Regions from separate parts of the Cupriavidus sp. SIMBA_020 genome, predicted to be linked through region 3. Evidence: predicted binding sites of a transcription regulator. Region 3 holds the regulator's gene; each other region holds the start of a gene.
The links. Region 3 encodes FNR, which switches genes on or off when oxygen is low (the NO sensors DNR and NnrR bind a similar motif). Its sites were predicted from a motif close to TTGATNNNNATCAA; they were not measured.
Positions count from the first base shown of each region.

Region 1: a site for FNR is predicted at 2,107-2,120, ahead of SB751_RS17420 (DASS family sodium-coupled anion symporter). Genes of this name have one in related genera too.
Region 2: a site for FNR is predicted at 971-984, ahead of SB751_RS14465 (universal stress protein). Genes of this name have one in related genera too.
Region 4: a site for FNR is predicted at 2,176-2,189, ahead of SB751_RS03120 (fatty acid desaturase). Genes of this name have one in related genera too.

Region 1 is NZ_JAWRWU010000008.1:208,138-211,350, reverse strand. Features, by position in the region: gene SB751_RS17430 (acetate/propionate family kinase) at 1-1,138, shown strand, start outside; gene SB751_RS17425 (tyrosine-protein phosphatase) at 1,166-1,927, opposite strand; gene SB751_RS17420 (DASS family sodium-coupled anion symporter) at 2,238-3,213, shown strand, end outside.
Region 2 is NZ_JAWRWU010000006.1:234,303-237,515, forward strand. Features, by position in the region: gene SB751_RS14450 (BON domain-containing protein) at 1-130, shown strand, start outside; gene SB751_RS14455 (hypothetical protein) at 133-387, shown strand; gene SB751_RS14460 (DUF1488 domain-containing protein) at 629-907, opposite strand; gene SB751_RS14465 (universal stress protein) at 1,113-1,559, shown strand; gene SB751_RS14470 (hypothetical protein) at 1,679-1,933, opposite strand; gene SB751_RS14475 (DHA2 family efflux MFS transporter permease subunit) at 2,200-3,213, opposite strand, start outside.
Region 3 is NZ_JAWRWU010000004.1:259,713-262,925, forward strand. Features, by position in the region: gene ccoG (cytochrome c oxidase accessory protein CcoG) at 1-474, shown strand, start outside; gene SB751_RS10390 (hypothetical protein) at 515-742, shown strand; gene SB751_RS10395 (hypothetical protein) at 739-984, shown strand; gene fnr (fumarate/nitrate reduction transcriptional regulator Fnr) at 1,013-1,738, opposite strand; gene SB751_RS10405 (sulfite exporter TauE/SafE family protein) at 1,823-2,581, shown strand.
Region 4 is NZ_JAWRWU010000001.1:665,392-668,604, reverse strand. Features, by position in the region: gene SB751_RS03125 (TMEM165/GDT1 family protein) at 3-581, opposite strand; yybP-ykoY riboswitch at 646-852, opposite strand; gene SB751_RS03120 (fatty acid desaturase) at 921-2,090, opposite strand; gene guaD (guanine deaminase) at 2,241-3,213, opposite strand, start outside.

The sequences.
Region 1 (3,213 bases), on a different contig from region 3:
GCACCACAACGTCGATATCCAGCCCGAACTGGCCGCGCACGGGCAGATCGAGGGCATCGGCGTGGCGCCGCGCCTGACCGCACGCATGGCTGACGGCCGCGTCGTGGCCGACGAGCAGTTTCCCGTGGAGCAGGTGGCCGACCACGACGCCGCCTTCCGCCTGATTCGGCTGACGCTGAGCGTGGGCCTGCGCGATACGCCGCCGGTGGCGGTGGGCCATCGCGTGGTGCATGGCGGCGCGGACTTCGCCGATGCGGTGGCGATCGACGACCCCGTGATCGCGCGGCTCGAAGCCCTCGTGCCGCTCGCCCCGCTGCACCAGCCGCACAACCTGACGGCGATCCGCGCGGTGCGCGCCGCCGTGCCGGAACTGTTGCAGGTGGCGTGCTTCGACACCGCCTTCCACGCCGGCCACGACCCGCTCGCGCAACTGATGGCGCTGCCGTACGAGTACTACGAGCGCGGTATCCGCCGTTACGGCTTTCACGGATTGTCGTATGCGTATATCGCGCGCCGGCTGCGGCAGGTGGCGCCGGATCTCGCGGCGGGCCGCGTCATCGTGGCGCATCTCGGCAACGGCGCCAGCCTCTGCGCGATGCGCGAAGGCCAGAGCGTGGAATCGACGATGGGGCTGACCGCGCTGGACGGCATGCCGATGGGCACGCGCTGCGGCAACATCGACCCGGGCGCGGTACTGTGGCTCGCCGCGCAGGGCATGGAAGCCGACGCGATCCAGGCCATGCTGTACGGCCAGTCGGGTCTCAAGGGGATTTCCGGCATCAGCAGCGACATGCGCGTCCTGCTGGCCAGCAACGACCCGCGCGCGGTGCTGGCGGTGAACTTCTACGCCTACCGCGCCGCGCAGGAGATCGGCAAGCTGGCCGTCACGCTGGGCGGGCTCGATGCGCTGGTGTTCACGGCGGGCATCGGGGCGAACTCCGCCGAGGTGCGCACGCGCATCTGCGCCTACCTTGACGGGCTGTTCGGCGTCCGGCTGGACGCGCAGGCCAATGCCGCGAACACCCAGCGCGTGAGCCGCGACGACAGCCGCGTGCCCGTGCTGGTCCTGCCGACCGACGAGGAAGGCATGATCGCGCTGTCCACCGCGCGCATCCTGCGCGAGCGCGGCGGACTATAGCGGCGGTAGTGGCGGTAGCGGCGGCGCTCAGGCTTCCAGATAGTGGCTGCGCAGGCGGTCGATGTCCACGCCTAGCCCATCGGCAATGTAAGCCTCCAGGCCGCCGTGCGCCTGCTCGATGGCGGCAATCGATGCCTCCAGGTATTCCGGCCGCACGTCGAGCAGCGGCATGATGACGTCGGGCGGCACGCCCAGCGCGTCGGTGCGCGCGAGGATCGCCTCGTTGAAGCGGCGGTTCCAGTGATTCGACTCAAGGTAATTGGCGACGATGTCGTCACGCGCCACGCCGAGCGCGGACAGCAGCAGCAGCGACGCAAAGCCGGTGCGGTCCTTGCCGGCCGTGCAGTGGTAGTACAGCGTGCCGCCCGCCTCCGCGTTGCGCAGGAAGCCGGCGAACGCGTCGCGGTAGCGCACCGGGAAATCGCGGTAGACATCGACCATGAAGGCGTGGACCTGGCCCGGCGTGCTGTCACGCAGGCGCGGCATCAGCACGTCCATCGCCATGCTGCCCTCCAGCACCGGCACGGGAATCCAGCGGAAGCGCTCACCGAAGGCGGCCTCCTGCGGGGACTTCTCGCCGGCCGAGCGGAAGTCGATGACCATGTCGAGGCCCAGCGCATGGAGGCGGTCCAGGTCCGCCACGCTGGCCAGCGCCGGATTGCCGCTGCGGAACAGCTTGCCGTGGCGCACGCGGCGCCCAAGCGCGCCGACGAGGCCACCGAGGTCACGTGCATTGCTGATTGTTTCCAGCGGCAGGCACGGACGGATGTGTGTTGGGTGAGTCACCATGTCGGTGTCCGGTTAGCGTTGGTTAAGGCGGTTAAGGCGGTTCGAAAAGATTTCAACATCGCCCCCAATTATTTCAGATCGAGGCCGCGCAGCGCCATCGGAAATCGCCCGATGTCAGCAACCCGTTGCGCCACCGTGACGCGCGGTGTGTCGTCCGCAGTCCCTGACCTCGCAGAGACTTGATCCTGGACAATTCACGCTGACGCAATCCCTTGGCACAGGCGGGCACGCTTCTCATAATGCATGAGTCGACCGCGGCGATCCTGCGTGACGACCGCGTCGACAGGCTCATCCACTTTGGAAGTAAAAGATGCCTGACTCGCATATCTCTGCTGCTCCCGCCGCCGCCATCTCGGCGCCCGTCACCCCAAAGGCGACCCTCCACTGGGGCTTGTACCTCGCCCTCGCCGTGCTCGTCGCGGTACTCCTGATACCCACGCCAGAAGGGCTTCCCGTCGCCGGGCAGCGCATGCTCGCCATCCTTGCCTTCGCGGTGGTCGTGTGGATCACCGAGGCGGTGACCTACGAGACCAGCGCGATCATGATCACCTCGCTGATGGCGGGCCTGATCGGCTTCGCGCCAACGGTGGCCGATCCATCGGTCAACTACGGCACCTCGCGCGCGCTGGGCATGGCGCTGGCCGGCTTCTCAAACACGGCGCTTGCGCTGGTGGCGGCCGCGCTGTTCATCTCGGCCGCCATGACCGTGACGGGGCTCGACCGGCGCATCGCGCTGGTCACGCTCTCCGCCATCGGCACCAGCACGCGCCGCATCCTCATCGGCACCATCGCCGTCACGATCATCCTGAGCCTGGTCGTGCCCAGCGCCACGGCGCGCAGCGCCTGTACGGTGCCGATCATGATGGGCGTGATTGCCGCGTTCGGCGTGGACAAGAAGTCCAATACCGCTGCCGGCATCATGATCATGGTGGCGATGGCCACCAGCGTGTGGAACGTCGGCATCCAGACTGCCGCCGCGCAGAACCTGCTGACCGCCGGCTTCATGGACAAGCTGCTCGGGGAGCGCGTGACCTGGCTGCAATGGCTGATCGCCGGCGCGCCGTGGGCGCTTGTCATGTCGGTGGTGCTCTATTTCCTCGTGCGCTGGCTGCTGCCGCCCGAAACCAACGCGATTGCCGGCGGCAAGGAAGCCGTGCAGCGTGAACTGGCCGCGCTCGGGCCCATGACCGGGCCGCAGAAGCGCCTCGCCGCCGTCGCCATCGGCCTGCTGATGTTCTGGGCGACCGAGGGCAAGCTGCACCGCTTCGATACCGCGACCATCACCT
Region 2 (3,213 bases), on a different contig from region 3:
GGTCGAGGGCGGCACGGCCACGCTGAGCGGGCACGTGGACTCCCTGGCCGATCGCCGCGCCGCTGTCGGCGCCGTATGGTCGGCCCCGGGCATCTCGGCGGTCATCGACCAACTCGAGACGCGGCCGTAACCATGCATGAAGCAAAACGGTCGTACAAGGGGTTCCAGATCATACTCTTTGTCCCCGACGCCATTGCTGCGGGCCACCCCGGCGGCAGTATCCATATTGGCGCCCCGGAAGGCGGCATCGGCATTCGGTTTACGCCTGACTGGCCCGCCCCACCCGAGAGCGTGGAACAAGCCGAGTCATGGCTGTTCGCCTATGCTGCGGGGATCGTCGACTGCGAACTTGCGGGTGGCTTCGGCATCGACCTGCGCCACGATTGAGTTATGCCGGGCCAGGAAGACGCCGCCTGCGTTTGCTCGAGGCCCGTGGGAGCGAGCGCAACCGCGCGCGGCCTCGGGGGATGCAGCGGGTTGCGCGCCGAGGAACATCCGGCACAGAACGGCACCAGCGCGCAAGCGGCGAGCGCCCACCATCGCCCCCGCCTTGCCTGTTTTGCCTGTTTTGCCTGTTGGCACGAGCGCAAGTACTTCTCCATGGCGTACCTCCAGGCCCTGTCCGGCTTTACAACGCGAAGCGGAAATGGCCACTGTGCAGCACGATATGCCGCGCTTCCGTCATCTCGAACAAGGCGCCCGCAACGCGCTCAATGTCTTGGCGGTTGCTCATGAATGCCGGCAGCAGATCCTCGCTGAGGTATGAGCGGGCGCCAAAATGATCCTCGAGCGCCTCGGCGGTAATCTCATATGTCGCAGGCACACCGTCCACTGTTGCTGAGCATTGCAGACTGGGACCGGTCGGGTAGTAATCCGGCATTTCGCCGGCAAATTCGATCTTGTGCATAGGTATCCGCCATCCGACGGCCGTGTCGGTCTTTCCAAGGTAGGGGCCACCAGGACTTGCAGGTTGACCCCAGTCAATGAAGTGCCATTAGCTTCCCCATGACATGCATCAACTGGCAGCCGCATCCCGCACCTATGCTGAAGCGGCGTCTATCTACCCGCACACCGGTACCGCTTAACCGGCGTCCTTCCAAGGGGACCATGTCATGTATCAGACCATCCTCGTCGCCATCGATGGCAGCGACTGCGGCAATCTCGCCCTGGACGAGGCCATGCGCCTCGCGGCAATGTGCAATGCGACCCTGCATATTGTTCACGTGATCGACAACAGCTATCTCAAGTACGACATGGGCTACGGCAATCTGGGAGACTTGCGCCCCGCCTTGCTTGAGGGCGGACGCAAGCTGCTGACCGAGGCCGAGGCGAGGGCTCATGCTGGTCATGTCACATGCCGCGCGGAACTGCTTGACGAACTGCTCGGGCTCGGCGACGTTGCCACGATGATCAACGCGGCGGCGCAACGCGCCCACGCCGACGTGGTCGTACTTGGCACGCACGGCAGGCGCGGGGTGCGGCGCCTGGTAATGGGCAGCGTGGCAGAGGGTCTGGTGCGGGAATCGAAGGTGCCGGTGCTACTGGTGCGCGCCCCTTAGGCAGCGAGCCATCGCGGAAGGCCCTCTACTTCGTGAACGTCGCGGCGTCGCAGGACGCGCCAGGCCAAGGCACTATTCCCAGGCACTACCCCCAGGCACGGCCCCATAAGCCATTCCCACTAACTTTGGCCACCTTTGGTGCGGGCTGCAGAAATCGCGGTGTCGCGTTCCTGCGCAGCGGCCTTCTTCGCCTCATTAAACACGCCCTTCGCCTCCTTGACTTTTCGATCATATTCCTTTCGTGCGGATTGAATTTCCAACCGCATCTGAACCAACTGATCATTCGTTGCGGAACTTCCGGGGCTGGCCTGCTGAGCCCACGCCATCGTCGAGATGGTAGCCGTCAGCAAAATGAGGGTAGCGATCTTCTTCATGTGCGTGCTTCCAGTTGATGAGAGAGGTATGAATCCCGATGCTACGGGCATTCCATCTGCGGCAGATCCGGAGAATGGGCCCGTGGGATAGGCGAGTGCTGCGGTTGCCAAGCCAATATAGAGGGGCAGCTGGACCGCAGCCTGATCTACATCAAGCATCCGCGAGCACGCACCCGCTCCCTGTTGGCGCGAACAGTGGCCTCGCCCTGCGGCTGATCGAGCATATCTGCTACCAATCGCCGCACCAACTCAACACGTCCGTTTCCTCAATGCGCATCCGCAGACGGTGCCTTCGGTGCGGCCACCTTGCGCATCAGCGGCACCATTGCCGTGGCAATGCCGAAGCACACCAGAATCAACAGGTAGATGTCGCCAAAGGTTTGCGTCTGGGCCTCGCGCCAGGCCAGTCCCCATAGTTGCCGCAGCGCGGCGGTCTGTGCATCGAGGGCGTCGTGGCCGGCTGCCATGAACCGCTCGCTGACGCTCTGCAGCAGGTTACCCATGGCTTCATTGCGGATGTTGAGATGCTCCGCCTCGCGCAGGAAGTGCATATTGCCGCGATCGTTGAGCACCGTGGCACACGCCGCGATGCCGATAGCGCCGCCCAGGTTGCGCATCAGATTGAACAGCCCCGATGCCAGCCTGAGCCGCTCCGGCGGCAGACTGCCGAGCGTCAGCGTAACCGTAGGCGCCACCGCAAACTGTTGCGCCATGCCGCGCAGCGCCTGGGGCAACAGCAGTTCTGCCGATCCCCAATCGTGCGTGATAGGTGCGAAGTACCACATCGAGATGCCGAACATCGCCAGGCCGAACATCATCAGCCAGCGCAGGTCCACCCGGTTGGCCAGGAAGGCATAGAGCGGGATCGACGCCATCTGGAACACACCCGTGGAGAATACCGCCAGCCCGATATCAAGCGCGCTGAAGCCGCGCACGCGCCCCAGGAACAGCGGCGTCAGGTAGATGGTGGCGAAGATGCCGATGCCGGTGACGAAGGAGAAAAAGCAGCCGAGCGCGAAGTTGCGCTCCTTGAGCGCGCGCAGGTCCACCACCGGATTGGCATGGGTCAGCGAGCGCCAGATGAAGGCGGCGCCCGCCAGGCCGGAGATCCAGGCGGTGGCCAGGATGACGTTGTCGCCGAACCAGTCCCAGCGCGGGCCCTCTTCCAGCGTGTATTCGAGGCAACCCAGGAACACCGCCATCAATCCCATGCCGAGGTAATCCGCCCCGCGCAGCAGCGACCAGTTGGGCCGGTCGACCTTGACCAGCAACGGTACCGC
Region 3 (3,213 bases):
AGCCTGTCGGCGGTGGCGGCGCGCAGGCGGCTGTTCCGCACGCGGACGATCATCTACGCGGTGATCTGGTCGGTGCTGGTGGGGGGCTTTATCGGGTCGCTGGCGATGCGCGCGCCGCTCAAGGTCGATGTCATTCGCGATCGTGGTGCCCTGGGCCGCGAGGTCGAAGGTCGATGGATCGAGAACGTGTACCGGCTGCAACTGATCAATACCACCGAGGCTCCGATGCGCGTCCGGGTGCAGGCGACGAGCGCGGCGCTGCAAGGGCTGACCATCGAGTACGACAAGTCGGCGGAAACACTGGCGCCCACGTCGAACCGCTTGTTGCCCGTGCGTATCCGTATCCCTATCGACGACGCGCCAGAGGGTACGCACAAGATCCGCATCACGGTCACGGGGGAGGGCGTGGACGATGCGCGGGAACGCGCGCAGATCCAGGAAGCGACCAGCTTCATCGTGCCGCGCGGCCTGTAGTGCGGGTCATCCAGGAAACTATCGACGCAAGGAGTAGGCAATGACAGCGCAACAAATCAAGCCGTGGTGGAAGGAACCGTGGCCGTGGTTGTTGATGAGTGGCCCGCTGCTGGCGATGATCGGCTGTGGCGTGACGATCTGGCTCGCCAATACCCACGCCGACGTGCCGGTGCGCAATGCTGCGCGGCATGGGCTGGTGGTGGAAAAGCTGGATGGGTCCGCCGCACGCGCCGACGCCCATGTCAATGACACGGCGAGGCGGCCATGAGACTGCGCTGGCTGATGTGGGTGATGTGGCCAGCGTTTCTGATCGGCGGCGTGGCCACGGCAACGGTGTTCTCGATTGTGGATCCCAGTGACCTGAACTTCTTCGGTCATCCGGTCGACGCGTCGCGCGAAGCGATCTACACCGTGGGATTCCTGTTGGCGTGGCTGTTCTGCGCCTTGTCGAGCGGCTTGACGCTCTACACCATGCCGACGCCGCTCAGCGATACCGATGAACTCGAGTAGCCCGCGCACCACCGCCGGCAAGGTGGCCTCAGCAGGATCGGTTGTAGATCTGCTTGATGCCGGCCATGTCGATGAGCTTGACGTGGCGCTGGCGGATCTGGATCAGGCCCGCCTCGGCAAAACGGGAGAACAGGCGGCTGACGGTCTCCAGTTTCAGGCCCAGATAGCTGCCGATCTCCTCGCGGCTCATGCGCAGCACGAACTCGCTAGACGAGTAGCCACGCGCCGACAGGCGCTCGGAAAGATTGACGAGGAACGCGGCGAGCCGCTCCTCGGCGCGCATCGAGCCCAGTGTCATCAGCATGACCTGGTCCTGCGAGATTTCCTTGCTCATCAAGCGCAGGAACTGGGTTTGCAGCGAGGGCAGGTCACCCGACAGCGCCTGCAGCTCGCTGAAGCGTACGACGCAGACTTCGGCGTCCTCGAGGGCCGTGGCATCGGAGGCATGCTGCATTTCGCCAAGGCCATCCAGGCCGACGATCTCGCCGGGCAGATGGAAGCCGGTGATCTGCGAGCGGCCATCCTCGAGCGTCACGTGCGTCTTGAGCGTGCCGAAGCGCACGGCATAGACGGCGGTAAGCGGATCGCCCATGCGATACAGCGTTTCGCCCTTGTGCACGCGCACGCGTTCCTGCACGAGCGTGTCCATCTTCAGGAGGTCCTGCTGCGACATGCCTACCGGCAGACAAAGCTGACCCATCCCGCACGTGGAGCAGCGGGGCGAGATCTCGGTGACGGGAATGGAGGTAAGCAATTGAGGGCTCTTGGTGATGCGCATTGCAGCAGGGGCGCGACAAGTCAATTTTACCGCGTGAAGTGACGCGGAAGCGAGGGACCGTTGCCATTTGGTGTGCTTTTCAGTGTTTTTATCGTTGCGTTGTTTGGTGGCGTCCACTGTGCCGCAATGTGCGGCGGCATAGCGATGGCCGCCGAGCAGCGCGCGGCAGTGCGCGTGCCAGTGACGATCCATCGCTCGCCGCGCGGCTGGCTTGTCGAACTACTGGCGATGCACGCCGGGCGCCTGACCACCTACGCATTGTTGGGGGCCGTCATGGGTGCCGTAGGCGCCACCGTATGGAAGCAGGACTATCTGCCCGTGCAGCGATGGCTCTATGGCGCAGGCGGGGCGATGCTGGTGACGTCGGGCTTTTGGCTGTTGCGTGGGCGCAGCATGCGCGCGGCGCGCCTGGAGGCGCTCGCGGTGCGCGTGGCCCAGGGGGTAGTGGGTCGCATGGGCGCGCTCGGTATCAGGCTGCCCGCCGGCCTCGCCCGACATACGCCGCTCATGAGGCGCTTCGGCTTGGGGCTCGCCTGGGGAATCGTGCCGTGCGGGATGGTCTATGGGGCACTCGCGATGGCGCTGCTGGCCGGCAATGCGGTGTCCGGCGCGCTGGTGCTGTTCGCCTTCGGGCTGGGAACGCTGCCAAACCTGCTGGCGATTTCGGGGCTTTCGGGGTATGTGCGCCATTTGTCGCGCCGGCCGGTGGTCCGGGCCGTGGCGGGGGTGCTGATCATCGGCTTCGGCATGGTGGGCGTGGCGCGGGCGGTCTGGCTGCCGGAGACCCTGGCGGCGCATGGGTTTTGCGTGGTGTTCTGAGGCAATTCCGAGCGGGGGGCAGCCCATCCGGGTTCGTGCCATTTGCCACGCCGGGCAGCGGGCGGGTTGCGGACGGGGCCGGGAATGCCATACAATCGCGAGAACCACGGTATCGCGCCATGTAATTCCCTGGCGTCGCCGGGCCGGCATCCCTGATCTGGGATGCGTGTCCATGGGTCCGAGGCAGCATTGGCTTGCCGGATCCGTCCCCACAGTTCATCCGGTTCAAAAGATCTGGTTTAAGAGGCCGGGCGGCCTTGTGGAGTGGTGGCGCAGGCGCAGGACGAAGCTTGTCCGGGCCGATATCCGTTTTTTCTTGCCGCCTTGGCAATCTGATTGTCCTGGCGAATGTCCGCTCCAAGGGGAAGGGTTCCGCCTGCGAGGGTAAAGGCGAGAGCGCGACGCAAGAGGTTCGACTCCCGGCGAAGCCAGCCGGATTCGGACGATCTCCTGCCGGAACGACCCGGCAAATCGATGCAAAAGAACGAAGTGCACCGCTTGGCTGCCTGGGCTGCGACAGGCTGCGAGTTGGCTGCGCAATGAGATGGCGGTGGCATCGGTACCGCTGTATCCGAAATCTCCAGTGCTCCGGGATTCGTCCGGGAGCAGGTGCAAAGACAGGCTGCACACAA
Region 4 (3,213 bases), on a different contig from region 3:
TCTCAGTGGCCGCCGACGTTGAACAGCGCCAGCAAGCCGAGTACGAGGAAGATCACTGCGGCGATCTTGTGTACGAGGGCGATCGGCATCCGGTTGGCAAAGCGGTCGCCGAGCAGCACGGCAGGCGCATTGGCCAGCATCATGCCGAACGTCGTGCCCGCCACGACGGCCAGTACTTCGCCATGGAAGCGTGCGGCCAGGGCCACGGTGGCGATCTGCGTCTTGTCGCCCATTTCGGCGAAGAAGAACGCGACGATCGTGGTGCCGAGGATGCTCAGGGCGCCGTTTGCGGGCTTGGCTTCCTCTGCCTCGTCGAGCTTGTCGGGAATCAGCATCCAGCCCGCCATGGCGATAAAGCCGAGGCCGAGGATCCAGCGTAGCAGGTTGGCGCCAAGCACCTGCGTGATCCAGCCGCCGAGCGCGCCGGCGAAACCATGGTTGACGAGGGTGGCGATCAGGATGCCGGCGATGATCGGCAGGGGCTTGCGATAGCGCGCGGCCAGCACGAGCGACAGCAGTTGCGTCTTGTCGCCCATTTCTGCGAGCGCGACGATGCCTGTGGAGACGAGGAACGATTCCATTTTTATAGGATTGGTACCGGGCCGCACACGCATCGCGAGATGCCAATGACGCACACCTTTCCCGGCCCGGCCAGAAAGGTATGGTCATCGGTCTCGCCAGGCGTTGGACGCTTGAGTCAGGCACGAAGCCCGCTCGGGTCCTGCGCTGCGTACGCCATAACCGTTGATGCTGGACACCACGGTCAAGTCTGTTGACGTACGCCCCTGTCTGCCGTATGCCGCATTGCGCGGCGTGGTGAGACGAGGGCGGCTACTCCCCAATGGAAGTCGCAATTGTACTAAAAGGCGGCGGACACTGTCCACCGCCTTTGGCATCGTTGCTGGGAAGTGCGGGTCAGGTCAGACCGGCACGGGCGAGTTGTCGCTGGTCTGGCGGCCGCGGAAGTCGGTCCAGCACAGGGCCTTGAAGTCGTACAGCTTGCAGCGGCGCGCGGTGCGGAAGTACCAGCGCCAAGAGAAATTCTCGATGATGATGCGGCCCGGCAGCGCATGCTCCAGCAGGGCCTGGGCGCGCTTGAGCCGGTACAGCGGCACGCTCATGTCCACGTGGTGCGCGGTGTGCTCCATGATGTGGTGGAGCGCGGCGCCGATGCCGAAGCGGAAACGCAGGTGCACGGTGGTCGAGACGAACGGCTGGGCCTTGGCCCACATCGGCTTGGTGTCGTACCACGCCACGCTCGTGTGCGTGTGGTGGACATACAGCACGAAGCCCACGGTCAGGTTCCAGATCAGGAACGGCAGCACGAAGCCGGCGCCGACCAGACCCAGGACCGACTGGTCCGTGGCCACGGCCAGCCACGCCAGCGCACCGATCCAGATGGCGCCGAAGGTGGCCACCAGCGTGCAGTCCCACATGAAGATCGCGCGGCGCGTGGCCATCTGGCGCTTGCTCGGGAAGAACAGCTTGAGCCACCAGATCTCGATCAGGTAATAGAGTCCGGCGCCAAAGCCATTGCGATAGATCCGCTCCATCACCCGGCGCCAGCGCGGCAGCGCGCGGAATTCCTCGAGCGAGTAGGGCGCCCAGACGAAGTCGAAGCCCTTGAGGTTGGTGTACCCATGGTGGACCACGTTATGGCCGACTTCCCACAGACTGTAGGGCGTGAGCGACGGCAGGAACGTCAGCCGGCCGAGCCATTTGTTCAGGCCGCGGCGGTCGGTCAGGCTCTGGTGGCAGGCATCGTGGCCGATGATGAACAGCCGGGCGATCACCAGACCCAGCAGCACGCCGAGGCCCAGCTTGGCCCACCACTGCGGCGCCAGCACCACGCCGGCCAGCACGGCGGCGAAGATCGCGTAGTCGAGCGCGAACAGCGTCAGCGCGCGGGCCACGCTGCGCTCGCCGAGCGGAATCAGCCAGCCACGGATGGTCTTGCGGTTCGGGAACGGGGCCTCGAAGGCGATGGGTTCCGGCAGGGGAACGCCGGCGAGCTTGCGGGGCGGGTGGGCAGGGTTGGAAGCCGGCTCAGCGGTCTGGGCCGGCGATAAATCCAGAGGTCGGGCAGTCATGTCAGTCTTTTTGGGTCTGTCTTGGCGCACCCGATAGCCGGGGGCGGGCAATGCGACAGCCTAGAAGGCTTTGATGACGATTGTGTTGATGCTGGTCAAGGCGGACGGGCGACAACCCGTATTTGCATGCCGTCCGTCGCCCAAAAGCGATCAGCCCGCCAGTTCCCGCGTGGCTTCGCCCATGATGTAGACGTTGTCCACTACGCGGTCGTCGCCCAGCATGGCAAACGCGAACAACTGCTCCTCGAGGGTCTCGGAGCGGCTGCTGCGGCGTGCGATCAGCGGCGTGGCCTCGGGGTCCAGCACAACGAAATCGGCCTCGCAGCCCACCGAGAAGCTGCCGATGCGGTCCGCCCAGCCCAGCGCCTCGGCGGCGCCGCGCGTGGCCAGGTAGAACATGCGCAGGGCGGTCAGGTGATAGCCGCCCATGCGCGCCACCTTGTGCGCCGCGTTCATCGTGCGGAACATCGAGAACGAGGTGCCGCCGCCCACGTCGGTGGCCAGCGTCACGTTCAGGCGGTGGGCATCGGACTGGTGGAAGTCATAGAAGCCGCTGCCCAGGAACAGGTTCGAGGTGGGGCAATGCGCCACGGCGGCGCCGCTGTCGGCCAGCCGGCGGCGGTCGTCCTGGTCGAGGTAGATCGCATGGCCGTAGAACGCGCCGGGGCGCAGCAGGCTGTAGCGGTCGTACACGTCCAGGTAGCTGCGGGCGTCGGGGAACAGCTCGGCCACCCATTTCACCTCGTCGCGGTTCTCGGCCACGTGGGTCTGGATGAAGGCGTCCGGATGGGCGCGCGCCAGTTCGCCGCAGGCGGCCAGTTGCGCCTCGGTGGAGGTCGGCGCGAAGCGCGGCGTGATGGCGTAGGCCAGCCGGCCCTTGTTGTGCCACTTCGAGATCAGGTCGGCGGAGTCCCGCGCGCCGCTCTCGGCCGTGTCGCGCAGGAATTCGGGGCAGTTGCGGTCCATCAGCACCTTGCCCGTGATCATGCGCAGGTTGCGGTCCTGGCTCGCGCCGAACAGCGCGTCTGCCGACGTGGCGTGCACCGTGCTCCAGACCATCGCCGTGGTGGTGCCGTTGCGCAGCAGCTCGTCGGTGAAGAACTCGGCCACGGCGCGCGCGTAG